One region of the Bartonella alsatica genome, then DNA from elsewhere that is predicted to be linked to it. Evidence: predicted binding sites of a transcription regulator. Region 1 holds the regulator's gene; the other holds the start of a gene.
The links. The regulator LexA, encoded in region 1, represses DNA repair genes until DNA is damaged. The targets are predictions, from matches to a motif close to TGTTCNNNNTGTGTTCNG.
Positions count from the first base shown of each region.

Region 1 (8,442 bases):
TAGTTCTATTCCTTCCCCAGGATTTCCATAATGAAGTATATTGGGTGCATCATGAAAAAGCTGTCCGATTCCATGTCCGCAAAAATCTCTTACAATTGAACATCGTTCAGATTCTGCATAATTTTGAATGGCTGCACCAATATCACCCGTAGTTGCACCCGGTTTGACTACAGAAATTCCTCTCATAAGACTTTCATATGTTATTCTTAGAAGACGTTCTGCAGCACGTCTGATTTTTCCAACAGGGTACATGCGGCTTGAATCTCCGTGCCAACCATCGTGAATAAAGGTCACATCAATATTAACAATATCACCTTCTTGCAAGGGTCTGCTATTGGGGATTCCATGGCAAACAACATGATTGATGGATGTACAGCATGAATGACTGTATCCATGGTAATTCAGGTCAGCAGGAAGAGCACCTTGTTTAGCACCAAAAATAAATACAAAATCATCAATTTCTTGCGTAGTTACACCAGGCTTAATAATATCCGTAAGTGCATCAAGACATTCCGCAGCAATGCGACCGACTTTACGCATTTTAGCAAAAGCATCTTCGTCAAAAATACGGATCTGTCCGTTAAATTTTAAGGGTATTTTATTATATTCAATATAATCAGTCATTGCTTTTTCTATATTTCTATTTTCACTCTATGAATCGGAAAAATGCCTTCTGCACTTACGTGACATTTTATAGCGTAAAATTCTACTCCTGATTTTAATGCTAAATCAAATGTACGTCTATAGATTGGATCAAGGTCATCGCAGATTGTAAAAGCTGAACAATCCTCTCGTTGAATTATATAAAGCATAGCGGCTCGTTTTCCTTGTTGCACAACTTTTATGAGCTCTTCAAGATGACGTGTGCCACGTTTTGTTACAGTATCAGGAAACTCTGCTAACCCTTTTTGGCGCATAAAATGGACATTTTTGACTTCTAGATAACAGTCAGGAACGATGCCATCACACAGAAGAAAGTCGATCCGTGATTGTGTTCCATAACGTTGTTCTTTCAAAGTGGTTTTGTATTTACTTAATTCGGGTAATAATCCATTTTGAATTGCTTCTAATGCAAGTCTGTTTGGTAAAGCCGTGTTGATGCCAACTAAAGTATTATTTACTTCAATAATTTCTAATCGATATGCGTATTTTCGTTTGGAGTTGTTATTATATGAAAGCCAAATATTGGTGTTTGGAGTTATTAATCCAAGCATCGATCCTGTATTAGGGACTGACACGGTAAACATGTGTTGGTTATCCCATTTAACGTCAGCAAGAAAACGTTTATAACGACGGATAAGCTTTGCAGGAAAAAGTTTTGGAATAAAGAGCATATTCCTCTCTTAAAACGCATAGTTTTATAATTCAACTCAGATTGTGTTTTGTAAAATATTATATGTTAAATAATCCATGGTTAACATTAAAGTGATCTACATAGTCGCTCTAAGATTTAAAAACTAAATTTTGTTTTTGCTTTCATAATTTATTGTTAATATTTTTCATCATGAATTTTGAATGAGAATATAATATTGACTATAATTTGTTATTAAAAAGGTTATTTCTTGGAATATTCTCTTTAAAAGATTGCGTTTAAAAAAAAACAACGATAGGAGCATAATATATAGAATTAGGTAGAATTAATGGCCGGAACCAATAAGAATCGTAAAAATTTAACAGATGGTCCAATTATTATTTTAGTCGAACCGCAGTTGCCTGAGAATATTGGTATGGTAGCAAGAGCTATGGCGAATTTTGGGCTTTCTAAGCTTCGGTTAGTCAAACCTCGAGAAATATTTCCAAATGAAAAAGCCAGGGCTGCAGCAAGCAAAGCAGATCATGTCATTAATGAGGCAATAGTTTTTGATACATTACGTGATGCGATTGCGGATTTGCATTATATTTTTGCTACAACGGCACGTGAAAGATGTGGTTTTAAGACCGTCAAAAGTGCTGTTGAAGCAGCGAGTATGCTACGTCAGCGTGAGAGGATTGGGCATCAAACGGGTATTTTATTTGGAAGAGAAAGGTGTGGATTAGAAAATGATGAAATCAGTCTTGTTGATGAAATCATCACTTTTCCAGTTAATCCTGCTTTTGCATCACTCAATATTGCGCAAGCGGTTTTGCTTATATCTTACGAATGGATGAAATCAGGTTTAGAAAATGTGAGCGATACGGCTTTTCGTACTGTAGAGATGGAGCCGGCAAATAAAGCAACGTTTCATGGTTTTTTATCTCAATTAGAAGAAGCTTTGGATATTCGTGGATATTTTAGGCCCCGAGAACGCAAAGAAGTGATGCTTGCAAATCTACGTTCTGTTTTTACACGTGCTAATTTTAGTGAATCTGAGGTTCACTTGCTACGAGGGATTGTCTCTTCATTGGATCATTTTTCTCCTCAATTACCGCGGGGAAGCGGTGCACCCGTAGATCGTGAACGTAAAAAATTAAAAACAAGTGTGAAATCCAATGAATAAACGGCCTGTTCTTTTTTTTGATAGTGGCATTGGTGGTTTAACAGTATTGAGGGAAGTGCGCGTTCTTGTTCCTGAAATGCAATTTATTTATGTTGCTGATGATGCGGGATTTCCTTATGGGAATTGGAAAGAAAATGTTCTGAAAAAAAGAATTTTAAAGATTTTCACAAATCTTTTAACACTCTATAATCCCGCCTTATGTGTAATTGCTTGCAATACGGTTTCTACACTAATGATGACTGATTTACGAGAGAAATTTCCTCATATTCTTTTTGTAGGAACAGTTCCCGCAATTAAATCAGCAGCTGAACAAACAAAATCTGGTTTTATTTCAGTATTAGCCACTCCTGGAACAGTGAAGCGTGCTTATACTTATGAATTAATCAATACTTTTGCTGCTCAATGTCATGTTCAGCTAGTTGGAAGTGAAAAACTTGCTGGATTTGCTGAAGATTATTTACGTGGAAAGCCTATAGATTTGGAAGAATTACGTCACGAAATACTTCCGTGCTTTGTTGAGAAAAATGGCAAATATACTGATATTATTGTTTTAGCTTGTACACATTACCCTTTTTTGATGAAATTTTTTCGTAAACAAGCTTTATGGCCAGTTGAATGGATTAATCCAGCAAAAGCTGTAGCCAAACACACAAGAACATTATTACCGAAAAGAGAGAATCGCCAAAACATAAAGAAGCATAAAGATTTTGCTTTATTTACATCGCAAAATGTAACCCCTTCAACAGAGCGTTTATTAAAAGGATTTAGCTTAAATATTGTGAAAGGAGTTGACTTTGCAGTGCAAGATCAATAAAATCCTCTCCAGCTTTCTCTTTCGAGAAAATGGCATTAATTGACGTGTCCCGTGGATAATTTTGCATGTTATATGTTAAAGAGTCCTGTCAGTCTTTTGATTTGAAGGCAAAGGAGGGCGCGTTTCCTTGAGATCTTACTGTAGGATCTTATTTCTGTTTTTAAAGGAAATGCGATGAGCAAACGCGAAACAACGAAGTATAAAATTGATCGCCGTATGGGAGAAAATATTTGGGGGCGACCGAAATCTCCTGTGAACCGTCGTGATTATGGTCCGGGTCAGCATGGACAACGCCGTAAAGGAAAGCTTTCTGACTATGGTGTGCAATTGCGTGCTAAGCAGAAATTAAAAGGATTTTACGGTGATATCTCAGAAAAACAATTCCGTAAAACTTATGAAGAAGCTGCTCGTCGACGTGGTGATACTGGTGAAAATCTTATCGGGCTTTTGGAATCACGTTTAGATTCTGTCGTCTACCGTGCGAAATTTGTGCCTACGATCTTCGCTTCTCGTCAATTTATCAATCATGGTCATGTCAATGTAAATGGTCGGCGCACGAATATTCAATCGTATCGTTGTAAACCAGGTGATGTTATCGAAGTTCGTGAAAAGTCAAAACAGCTTGTTTTGGTACTAGAATCTGTGCAGTTAGCAGAGCGTGATGTGCCTGAGTATATTGATGCAGATCATAATCAGATGAAAGCGACGTTTACGCGTGTTCCTGCTTTTGCAGATGTTCCTTATGCTGTGCAAATGGAACCCAATTTGGTTGTTGAATTTTATTCTCGTTAAATTCTTTATAGGGGAGTTTTACTCTCTGTCGTTTTATTATACGCCAGAAGTGTTGTTTTGCTTTATAGTGTTTAAAGCTAACAAGTAGTTTTTGTGAATGGCATTATATCAAGTTTATTGTTATATTTTATAACAATATGGCTTGTATAGGTCTGTTTCTTTTCTCTGTGGATCAATGGAATATCTCGTTTAAGCTGTGTGACGTCTGTTGTTATCTTTGTCATTTTTGCAGAACAAGCTATTTATTGTGCAGAATTATGGATAATATTTCACTCGGATATCAAGCAATGGGAGAGAATATAGAGAAAACTGATTCTTTTGTGAAAGAAACTGATAATTGTCATCCGATATTTCGAGTTGCTCCTTCAACTGTGGAGTTTCATAAACTGCGTAAACGGCTTTTACGTCATATACGGCAAGCATTAGATGATTTTTCCATGCTTTCTTCAGGAAAAAAATGGCTTATTGCTTTATCAGGTGGAAAGGATTCTTATGGCCTCTTAGCGCTTCTTTTAGATTTAAAATGGCGCGGTCTTTTGCCTGTTGAAATTCTAGCTTGTAATCTTGATCAAGGGCAACCAGGCTTTCCAAAATATGTTCTTCCAGACTTTTTAGATTCTTATAATATCCCATATCGTATTGAGTATCAGGATACTTATTCCATTGTTACAGATAAATTGGCACATACGCAAACATATTGTTCACTTTGTTCGCGATTGAGACGTGGTAACTTATATCGTATTGCACGTGAAGAGGGATGTTCTGCATTAGTTCTTGGACATCATCGTGATGATGTTTTAGAAACATTTTTTATGAATTTGTTTCATGGTGGACGATTAGCAGCCATGCCTGGAAAGCTTATAAACGACGAAGGAGATCTTTTTGTTTTGCGTCCTCTTGTTTACGCTGCTGAAGAAGATATGGAAAAATTTTCACAAGCAATGCGGTTTCCTATCATTCCTTGTAATCTTTGTGGTAGCCAGGATGGTTTACAACGCTATGCAATGAAAGAAATGCTAAAGGATATCGAAAAAAGAATGCCAGGACGTAAAGATACTATGATTCGCGCCTTAACAAATGTCCGCCCAAGCCATTTGCTCGATAAAAAAATTTTTGATTTTGGAAGCTTATTATAAAGCTGAGTTATTTAAGTACAGGAAGTTTAGCCTTATATTTTCAAACTGCTATTCCATAAAGATCATAAGCATCTGATTTTTCGATTTTTACGGTAACAAATTCGCCGACACGTAGCGGTCGTCGTGATGATATATGTACAACACCATCTATTTCCGGAGCATCATATTGACTACGACCTTTAGCAATTTTTCCTTGACTTTCATCAATGAGAACTTGGAGTCTTTTTCCGATTTTTTTCTTTAAAAGATGAGTAGAAATTTGTTGTTGTTTTGCCATAAAGCGATGCCAGCGGTTTTCTTTTACTTCTTCAGAAATGTTTCCTAATCCCAAATCATTTGCAACAGCACCTTTTACTTCTTCATATTTAAAGCATCCAGCTCGTTCAATTTTTGCTTCTTCTAGCCATTCAAGGAGTATATTAAAATCTTCATTTGTTTCGCCTGGAAAGCCGACAATAAATGTTGATCGTAAGGAGAGATCCGGACAAATTTTTCTCCACTTTTCAATTCTACGATTTATTTTTTCCATAAGAGCAGGACGTTTCATATTGCGTAAAACAGTTGGTGAAGCATGCTGAAAAGGAATATCTAGATAAGGAAGAATTTTTTTTGCAGCCATAAGTTCAATAACTTCGTCAACATGAGGATAAGGATAAACATAATGTATGCGTATCCAAATACCCATATTGCCTAGTTCACGACAAAGATCAAAAAATTTTGTTTTTATTGTACGCTCTTTCCAAGAGCTTTCGAGATATTTAATATCAATGCCATAAGCACTCGTATCTTGTGAGATAACTAAAAGCTCTTTTACACCGGCCTGTACAAGTTTTTCAGCTTCGCGAAGAACATCATTAATAGGACGCGAAGTAAGATTACCACGTAAAGTAGGAATAATACAAAAACTACATCGATTAGAACATCCTTCAGAGATTTTTAAGTAGGCATAATGACGAGGTGTTAAACGAATGCCTTGCGGGGGAACTAAATCGACAAAGGGATCATGACGTGGGGGAATTGCTGTATGAACAGCTTGTATAACACTTTCATAGGCTTGTGGTCCTGTAATGGCTAATACACTAGGATGTGCTTGACGTATAACATCAGGATCAGAACCAAGACAGCCGGTTACAATAACTTTTCCATTTTCTTTGAGGGCTTTATTAATATTAGCTAATGATTCACGTCTAGCAGAATCAAGAAAACCACAGGTGTTTACAATAACGACATCAGCACCTCGATGATTATGTGAGATTTCATAACCTTCAGACCGGAGTCTTGTAATAATTCGCTCAGAATCTACCAGTGCTTTTGGACATCCAAGTGAGACAAAACTAATACGAGGTGCTACCATGATAAAACCTGCAACTTTAATAACGATTAAATTTTATTTGCTATTTTAAATTCATTAAGAATGAAAGTGCTCTTTATTTTTGATACATATGCAATAAAATTTTTTACAAAGTTATCTGTTTTTAGCTAAAACACTTTATGACTACATATGTCATTATTACTGAATGTGGCATAACACGACAAAAATACCAAATAATTTTTTACTAAATCTATGAATATTCTAGGCATTCTAATATTTACGAATGAGTCCAATAAGTTTACCTTCTATTTTTACACGCTCGGATCCATATATACGTGTTTCGTAGTGAGGATTTGCTGCTTCTAATGCAATAGAGGCTCCTTTGCGTCGATAACGTTTTAAAGTTGCTTCCTTTTTATCAATAAATGCAACAATAATTTCACCTGTTATTGCTGTGCTCTGGCGTTTAACAATTATAATATCTTTATCAAGAATACCAGCTTCAATCATAGAATCATCTCTGACTTCTAAAGCATAGTGTTCACCCGAATTAATCATATCTTGTGGTAAAGAAAGCGTATCTGTTTGTTGTATTATAGAGGAGATAGGTATACTTGCACCAATGCGGCCCATAATAGGAATAATGACATTCTCTTTCTTTTCTACCTTAAAGTTACCAAGATCACCAAAGTTTTTTGATATTTTTCTTTTATTTTTCTCTATCATATTAGGAGAAATTTTACGAGCTAAAGAAAGATTAAATGTTATTTTATCTGGAAGTCGAATTATCTCCACTGCGCGAGCACGATTCGGCAAGCGGCGTATAAAACCTCGTTGTTCTAAGGCTATCATTAGCTTATGAATGCCAGACTTTGAAGAAAGTTCCAATGCAGTTTTCATTTCATCAAAGGAAGGAGGAACACCAGTTTCTTTCATATGATTATGGATGAACAAGAGTAGCTCATATTGTTTACATGTTAGCATTCAATATTCCAATCACAAGAATCAAAAATAAGAAAAAGTATTAAATAAAATATAATTATTTTATAAATATTATAAATTTTTTTTGATATAAAATAAAAATATTTACTTTATTATTATTGAGTTATAATTATTATAAAGTAACAATTATTTATTTGCATTAATAAATAATTACATGTTATAATATAAATTTTAATTTTAGTTATGTATTAAGATATTTTTATATATATAATATATTAAATAATGTAGTAAATAATTTTTTATTAATAATTATTTATGATATAAATTAACCATTTAAATTTTACTGTAATTAATATTTATTTATAAATAATAATATTTATACTTTGTAAGACTATTGTACATTATTAAAGTCGCACTCATATTGAAAAGTGAGAAAAAATATTTAAAGATATAAAAATGGGCAACTATATTTTTAGGAAATTGATATAATACCTAATTTCCAATAAATGTATTTTTTTATTGACTGAACTCAACAACGGAGCATCTACTGGTTTGTTTGTTATTTTCTGCGATTATATATTAATCCCATGTTACCGTTTTTATGTATTTCCTGCTCTTTTTATAATTTTGAAATATGTGTTCTTTCATGTTTTCGAAGTTATGATGCATTTTATGTTGAAATTCTTTCTTTCATTCAAACTCAAAATACAGAAAAGCCTGTATCTACAGTGATGAGAAAAGAGAGAAAAGTATTGATAACTAAACCGAATAATAATATTTTTTTCGAAAGGTGTTGACCAAATGAAAAGTCAACCGTATGTTCCACTCACTTTCTACAAGAGAAATGGCTTGTGTGGGAGCGCGTAGCTCAGCTGGTAGAGCAACTGACTTTTAATCAGTAGGTCCAGGGTTCGAATCCCTGCGCGCTCACCATATTTAAATAAAATCAATGGCTTATACAAAAGTTTT
Region 1 covers NZ_CP058235.1:1,622,297-1,630,738, forward strand. Annotated here, with positions in the region: gene map (type I methionyl aminopeptidase) at 1-624, opposite strand, end outside; gene sfsA (DNA/RNA nuclease SfsA) at 633-1,334, opposite strand; gene HWV54_RS06665 (RNA methyltransferase) at 1,641-2,477, shown strand; gene murI (glutamate racemase) at 2,470-3,291, shown strand; gene rpsD (30S ribosomal protein S4) at 3,466-4,083, shown strand; gene ttcA (tRNA 2-thiocytidine(32) synthetase TtcA) at 4,341-5,219, shown strand; gene rimO (30S ribosomal protein S12 methylthiotransferase RimO) at 5,260-6,573, opposite strand; gene lexA (transcriptional repressor LexA) at 6,802-7,515, opposite strand; tRNA gene HWV54_RS06695 (tRNA-Lys) at 8,331-8,406, shown strand.

Region 2 (8,442 bases), 230 kb from region 1:
AGGTAAGATTTTTATTTGGTACAATTTTTATCGGGTCTATTGTCTTTTTGATGCCAAGTCCATCGCAAAGAGAACAAGCGCCAAAAGGATTATTGAATGAAAAGAGGCGTGGTTCAATTTCAGGAATAGAAAATCCAGATATGGGGCAAGCAAATCTTTCTGAAAAAAGAAATCGTTTATGCGTTTCATTTTTTGATTTATAAGCGGACTCCTTTGTGGTTTCTTTCGGTGTCAAAGGTTGATCTGCCATTTCAGCAACTGCAAGCCCATTTGCTAGTTGTAAACAGGTTTCTATACTATCGGCTAAGCGAGAAGTAATGCCATCGTTTACTACAATGCGGTCTACTACGATATCTATGTCATGTTTGTACTTTTTATCAAGGGGAGGAATGTCAGGAATTTCATAGAATTTTCCATCAACTTTAGCGCGTTGAAATCCTTTTTTTAAAAGCTCGGTTAGCTCTTTTTTATATTCTCCTTTTCGTCCTCGTACTAAGGGGGCCATAATAAAAATCCGTGTCCCTTCTGGTAAGGCCATAATTTGATCAACCATTTGGCTTACTGTCTGGCTCTCAATAGGAATTCCTGTGGTAGGCGAATGAGGAACACCGATACGTGCAAAGAGAAGCCGCATATAGTCGTGGATTTCAGTGATGGTTCCTACCGTTGAACGAGGGTTGCGGCTGGTTGTTTTTTGTTCAATAGAAATGGCCGGAGAAAGACCATCTATTCGATCAACATCTGGTTTTTGCATTACTTCGAGAAATTGGCGTGCGTAAGCAGAAAGACTTTCAACATAACGGCGTTGTCCTTCAGCGTAAAGTGTATCAAAGGCTAAAGATGATTTACCTGATCCAGAAAGTCCTGTGATAACGATCAGTTTGTCACGAGGGAGATCGAGATCAATATTTTTAAGGTTATGCTCACGAGCCCCGCGGATAGAGATGTATTTTTGATGAGCCATATTTTATCCTTGGCATATGTGACAAAAATTGAGCGTCTAAAATAGAATAAAACTATTTTTTAGAATTACAACGTGTTTAACTGTTTTAACAAGGATAAAGAACAGGAGTTTTGTGGAAAGAAAAACGTAGAGAACAGCTTTTTATTTTCTAATAAAGGAATGAGCTATACGTTGTTAGCATATTTTGTTACAATTACGCAGTATGACATTTTAAAAAGGGTAACAAAATCCACAATTGAAGGTCAATTGCAGATATACTAAGTGACAAGATCAAGATGGTAATGACGACTATACAACAAGGATTATTTGTGAATTAAAATTTTGGAGTTTATGCAATGGCTGGTAGCCTTAATAAAGTTATTTTGATTGGTAATCTTGGTGCGGATCCTGAAATCCGCCGTTTGAATTCTGGTGATCAAGTAGCAAATTTACGTATTGCTACTTCAGAAAGTTGGCGTGATCGTAATACAAATGAGCGAAAAGAGCGGACAGAGTGGCATAATATCGTTATTTTTAACGAAAACCTAGTTAAAGTTGCAGAGCAATATTTAAAAAAAGGTAGCAAAATTTACATTGAAGGTCAGTTACAAACACGGAAATGGCAAGATCAAAATGGTAATGACCGTTATACAACAGAGATTGTTCTGCAAAAATACCGTGGTGAATTACAAATGCTTGAAGGGCGTGGGGCTCCTGGAGGGGTGCAAATGCACGGAGAAAATCAAGTGGGCAGCAATTATGCTAGTGGTGATTTTAGTGATAATAGCTCAAATCAAAGAAATGCTTTTGGTCAAAACAGTAGTCAATTGGAAGAAAGTTTTTCAAACAAATTAGATGATGACGTACCTTTTTAATAGTCTAATTTAATAGTCTAAGGTGCGATATTATTATCCTTTTTAGAATTGTTTATTTTAGGTTTTTAAAATTTAGCAAGGTTAAGCAGGTTCATTTTATCTATGATTTTAAATATAAATTAAGTAACATGTTGAAAATTATTGTTAAATTTCTTTTTTCTCGTGTGAGAGAAATTGGTATTTTTTTGCGTTTTTCGATATAAACAAAGTAAAGTGATTCTTTTTTGAAAGTCTTGAAGCCGTGACCGATTTTACTCCTCCCCCAGAACGTGATGTGCTGACCGGTATTGAACCAATTAATATTGTTGATGAAATGCAACGCTCTTATCTCGATTATGCGATGAGTGTGATTGTTTCACGTGCACTTCCGGATGTACGTGATGGTCTTAAACCTGTTCATCGGCGTATTCTTCATGCAATGAATGAAATGGGGCTTTCTTATAATAAGTCTTATCGTAAATCTGCAGGGGTAGTGGGTGAAGTTATGGGGAAGTTCCATCCCCATGGTGATGCTTCAATTTATGATGCTTTGGTGCGTATGGCACAGGATTTCTCTTTGAGAAATCCGTTGATAGATGGTCAAGGAAATTTTGGTTCTGTTGATGGTGATCCCCCTGCAGCGATGCGTTATACAGAATGTCGTTTAGAAAAAGTTTCGGAAGAACTGTTAGCTGATATTGATAAGGAGACGGTTGATTTTCAGGATAATTATGATGGGCGTGAGCGTGAACCGGTAGTGTTGCCAGCGCGTTTCCCTAATCTTTTGATCAATGGCGCAGGTGGTATTGCTGTAGGAATGGCAACCAATATTCCTCCCCATAATCTGGGTGAAGTCGTTGATGGTTGTATTGCTTTGATTGATGATCCCAATATCACACTTGATAAAATCATTGAAATTATTCCAGGTCCTGATTTTCCTACTGGTGGTATTATCCTTGGCCATTCTGGTGTTCGTTCGGCTTATGAAACAGGGCGTGGTTCAATTATTATGCGTGCTAAAGTTGATGTTGAGGAAATTCGCAGCGGTCGACAAGCAATTATTGTGAGTGAAATCCCTTATCAAGTTAATAAAGCAACAATGATTGAAAAAATGGCCGAGTTGGTGCGCGATAAACGCATCGAAGGAATTGCTGATTTGCGTGATGAATCTGACCGAGATGGATATCGCGTCGTTATTGAATTGAAGAAAGATGTTGTTGCAGAAATTGTTTTGAACCAATTGTATCGTTATACGCCGTTGCAAACTTCTTTTGGTTGTAATATGGTGGCGTTGAACGGGGGAAAACCTGAACAGATGACGTTGCTTGATATGCTTCGTGCATTTGTTTCTTTCCGTGAAGAGGTTGTAAGTCGGCGAACAAAATATCTTTTGCGTAAAGCACGAGAGCGTGCACATGTTTTAGTCGGTCTCGCGCTTGCTGTTGCCAATATTGATGAGATTATAGCGCTTATTCGTAAAGCTCCTGATCCACAGAGTGCGCGTGCCCAATTAATGGAACGGCGCTGGCCAGCGGCTGATGTAGCGTCTTTGATTAAACTTATTGATGATCCCCGTCATATTATTCATCAGGATAATACTTATAATTTATCTGAAGAACAAGCGCGTGCTATTTTGGAATTGCGCTTGCAAAGATTGACGGCGCTTGGGCGTGATGAAATTGCTGATGAATTGAATAAAATTGGTGTGGATATTGCTGATTATCTTCATATTTTGGCATCGCGTTCGCGCATCATGCAAATTGTTAAGGATGAACTAAATGCTCTTCGCGAAGAATTTGCAACTCCTCGACGTACAGTATTTGGTTTTGGTAGCGCTGAGATGGATAGTGAAGATCTCATTGCGTCGGAAGATATGGTGGTAACAGTTAGTCATAGTGGTTATATTAAGCGTGTACCTCTCAATACATACCGGGCGCAACGGCGCGGTGGTAAAGGGCGTTCTGGTATGTCTACGAAAGATGAGGATTTTGTAACGCGATTATTTGTGGCTAATACGCATACACCGGTTCTTTTCTTTTCGTCTCGCGGAATTGTGTATAAGGAAAAAGTTTGGCGTTTGCCACTTGGTACGCCGCAATCGCGTGGGCGCGCTCTGATTAATATGCTTCCCTTGCAGAAAGGTGAGCGTATAACGACCATTATGCCCTTGCCAGAAGATGAAGCGAGTTGGAGTGCATTAGATGTGATGTTCGCAACGACACGCGGGACTGTGCGTCGTAATAAATTATCAGATTTCGTTCAAGTTAATCGCAATGGCAAAATTGCAATGAAACTTGATGAAGAAGATGAAATTCTTTCTGTAGAAACTTGTACAGAACATGATGATGTCGTTTTAACAACAGCTAATGGACAATGTATTCGTTTTCCAGTCGTTGATGTTCGTGTTTTTGCAGGGCGTAATTCGGTAGGAGTACGTGGTATCAATTTAGCTAATGGTGATAAAGTCATTTCGATGACTATTTTAGAGCATGTCGTGGCGACATCTGTTGAGCGTTCTGCCTATATTAGACGTGTGATTCATGAACGGCGAGCTGCTGGTGCAGATGCTGAAGATATCTTAACTCTTGATGAAGATGACGAGGGAACGGAAACAGAGTTAACAGATGAACGTTATGCAGAACTTAGTGCCTGTGAGCAAATGCTTTTAACAGTTAGTGAATTTGGTTATGGAAAACGATCTTCCTCATACGAATTTCGAATTTCGGGACGTGGTGGAAAAGGCATTCGTGCAACAGATCCATCTAAGACGTCTGAAATTGGCAAATTAGTAGCGGCTTTTCCAGTGAAGGTGCAAGACCAAATTATGTTGGTATCAGATGGGGGGCAGCTTATTCGTGTTCCTGTTGATGGTATTCGTATAGCAGGTCGCTCAACTAAAGGGGTAACAATTTTCAATACAGCTGAGGGAGAAAAAGTCGTATCGGTTGAGCGTATTTCTGAATCTGAGGATGATGCTAACCGATTGAATGATGAAGCTAGAAAGCATTCTGTAATGGTTGATATGAGTGAAGAGAAATAATTCTAAAGTTAGCTATGTAAAATGATGAAAATTGCTCTTTATGCGGGTTCCTTTGATCCTCTTACAAACGGTCATCTTGATGTTTTACGAAGCAGTTTAGTTTTGGCCGACAAAGTGGTCGTGGCTATAGGTAAACATGCTGGAAAAAAAACACTTTTTAATTTTGAAGAGCGTGTTGATTTAATTACACAAGTGGGAAAAGATTTGTTAAGAATAGGACCTGATCAATTGCAGGTTGTTTCGTTTGATACACTTTTAATTGAGAAGGCTCGTGAAATTGGTGCCTCATTTCTTATTCGTGGATTGCGTGATGGCTCTGATCTTGATTATGAAATGCAAATGGCAGGGATGAATGGTATCATGGCTCCTGAATTGCAAACTGTTTTTTTGCCCGCGAGTGTATCTGGACGTACGATAACTTCAACATTGGTACGTCAAATTGCCTCTATGGGAGGTAATGTAGCACCCTTTGTTCCTCCAAATGTTGCACAAGCTTTACGCTTGAAATTTCAATCTTTAAGAGAGAATGATTGTGTATTTTAGAGTTTTTGCTATTTTAACGTGTATTTTTTGCTTTTTCTCATTGAGTGCTGTAGCAAGTGATTCTAACGTTCTTGTTTTATCTCTCAAGAATGGTGATGTCGTTATTCGTTTTCGTTCTGATTTAGCGCCAAAACATGTTGCACAAATCAAGAGATTAACAAAAGAAGGTGCCTACAACAACGTTGTATTTCACCGTGTTATTCCAGGCTTTATGGCACAGACTGGTGATGTAAAGTTTGGAAAAAAGGGCAGTGTAGACTTTGATCTTAAACGTGTTGGTACGGGTGGTTCAAATTATCCCAATATACCAGCAGAGTTTTCAGAGCAACCATTTAAGCGTGGCACTGTTGGTATGGCACGTTCACAAGATCCTCATTCAGCTAATTCTCAGTTCTTTATTTGTTTTAATGATGCTGCTTTTTTAAATGGTCAGTATACTGTTATCGGAGAGGTTATAAAGGGAATGGATGTTGTTGATCAAATCAAAAAAGGTACCACAAGTAATAATGGGTCTGTAATAGATCCTGATATTATTTATGCTGCCACTTTACAGCTAATCAGTGAAGCAAAGGAGTAGGTCCGTATGGACAAAATTAAAGATCTGGAGAACACCTTAATTCTTGAAACCACGAAGGGCAGAGTGATTATTGAGCTTTTTGCTGATTTAGCTCCTTGTCATGTTGCACGTATTAAAGAACTCACCCGTGACGGTGCTTATGATAATGTTGTTTTTCATCGTGTTATTGATGGTTTTATGGCTCAAACTGGTGATGTGCAATTTGGAAAGAAGGACGGTGAAAAATTTAATTTATCACGTGCAGGTATGGGTGGTTCAGCGAAACCCAATTTAACAGCAGAGTTTTCAAATCTTTCTCATAAACGTGGTACGGTTTCTATGGCACGCAGTCAGAGTCCAAATTCGGCTAATTCTCAGTTTTTTATCTGCTTTACGGATGCTCCTTGGCTTGATCGTCAATATTCCATATGGGGGCAGGTACTTGAAGGCATGGAAAATGTCGATAAAATTAAGCGTGGTGAACCTGTTGTAGATCCAGATGCAATTATTAAAGCCACAGTCGCTGCGGATACGAGATAGTATAAATTGTGTTGATTTCAGCAGTAAGATCGTCAAATAAAGATATTTCCGTCTAGTGTTGTCTTGAGCACGCTCGAGGTCGGTTATTATGCTTTTGAACTCTACAAGATTTTGGCATCTGGATGCTTTTTCTTTATGTGAAGTTTTAACGCTTTTAGAAGTAGTGAGGTGATAGCTATTTTCTTTGCTACATGTATTCAGAAGTTTTTCTATCTTAAGTCAGCTAGCTATTATTGGTGGTAAGAGTGTGTAGAATTAAGATTATTGTTATTACAATAACAGCTCTGCGAGTATTTAAGGCTGTGATCGTTAAGCGCCGATATCTTGGAATATTATATTGTCAGGTATTCTCAGTATTTTTATAAAACGAGATTATCATTTTTGTTATTGTGATTGCTTAATGACAAAACTTCATTTGTCTTATTTAATTTTTTATGCTGGTTACAGTATTTAGCGAATCGAAAATCGATCTGTAAAGCTTATGACGAAGCTATCAAGAAAGATATACGTTTCTTTTTATGGCGATATGAGTTTATGGAAGAAAAAAGACGAGAATAATGATAAAAACATTTCATTATAGAAAGATTGCTCAAGATGGATATGCTCGTCGGGGTGAAATTATAACGGGGCGTGGGTGTATTCGTACTCCGGCATTTATGCCAGTTGGGACGGCCGGAACTGTTAAAGCTATGTATATGGATCAGCTTCGTGCTCTTGGGGCAGACATCATTTTGGGCAATACATATCATTTAATGTTGCGTCCAGGGGCTGAGCGTGTTGCACGTTTAGGAGGCTTACATGAATTTTCACGCTGGCCTGGACCTATTTTAACAGATTCTGGTGGATTTCAGGTTATGTCACTTGCGGGAATCCGTAAAATTACGGAACAGGGCGTGATTTTTCGTTCTTACATTAATGGAACGTATTATGAAATGAGTCCAGAGCGTTCTATCGAAATTCAAGGGCTTTTGAATTCTGATATCCAAATGCAACTGGATCAATGTATTGCATTGCCAGCAAGTGAAAAAGAAATAGAATCTGCTATGGAACTATCATTGCGGTGGGCGCAGCGTTGTAAAACAGCTTTTGGTAAACAGCCAGACAAAGCATTGTTTGGTATTGTTCAGGGTGGTGATAATATGAAACTGCGTGAACGTTCTGCCCAAGCATTAAAAGAGATGGATTTGAAAGGCTATGCTATTGGAGGCCTTGCTGTTGGTGAACCACAGAGTGTTATGATAGCCGTATTGGATGCTACTTGTCCTATGTTACCAGAGGATAAGCCACGTTATCTCATGGGTGTAGGAACCCCTGATGATATTTTAAAAAGTGTTGCTCGCGGTATTGATATGTTTGATTGTGTTATGCCGACACGTGCAGGACGCCATGGTTTAGCTTTTACACGCTTTGGTAGAGTTAATTTGCGCAATGCACGTTATGCAGAGGATCGACATCCTCTTGATCCACAGTCGCTTTGTCCTGCAGCCTATGATTATAGTTGTGCTTATTTGCATCATTTAATTAAATCTGGCGAGTCTCTTGGTGGAATGTTATTAACTTGGAATAATCTTTTTTATTATCAGCAGCTTATGCAAGAAATTCGTGATGCCATCGAAGAAGGATGTTATGCTGATTTTTGTGCTGAAACTCGTGCTTTATGGACACAAGGACGCTAAGGTATTAACCGTAATGCATCGCGTCTGTTTTTTATATTATCCAATTTATTTTGTGTCAAAAATTTCTTCTAAAAGTGAAGTTAGAGATATTTTATTAACCGGATAAAGTTGTACTGACTTAAAAATCTATGTGCAGTTTTATTAAGCTACATCCTTATCTGCACCTATAACAGTAAACAGAAACTGTTGCTCCGGTACGCACTACCTGATCCGGAGAAGAACAGTTTGTTACTGTTTCTGATAATTGTTTAGAGGAACAATGTTAATGAGGAGTTAGCACTCTCTTAAAG
Region 2 covers NZ_CP058235.1:193,822-202,263, reverse strand. Annotated here, with positions in the region: gene uvrA (excinuclease ABC subunit UvrA) at 1-964, opposite strand, end outside; gene ssb (single-stranded DNA-binding protein) at 1,300-1,818, shown strand; gene gyrA (DNA gyrase subunit A) at 2,060-4,837, shown strand; gene coaD (pantetheine-phosphate adenylyltransferase) at 4,862-5,380, shown strand; gene HWV54_RS00830 (peptidylprolyl isomerase) at 5,364-5,957, shown strand; gene HWV54_RS00825 (peptidylprolyl isomerase) at 5,964-6,476, shown strand; gene tgt (tRNA guanosine(34) transglycosylase Tgt) at 7,034-8,152, shown strand.
Region 2: a site for LexA is predicted at 1,083-1,100, ahead of uvrA (excinuclease ABC subunit UvrA). Genes of this name have one in related genera too.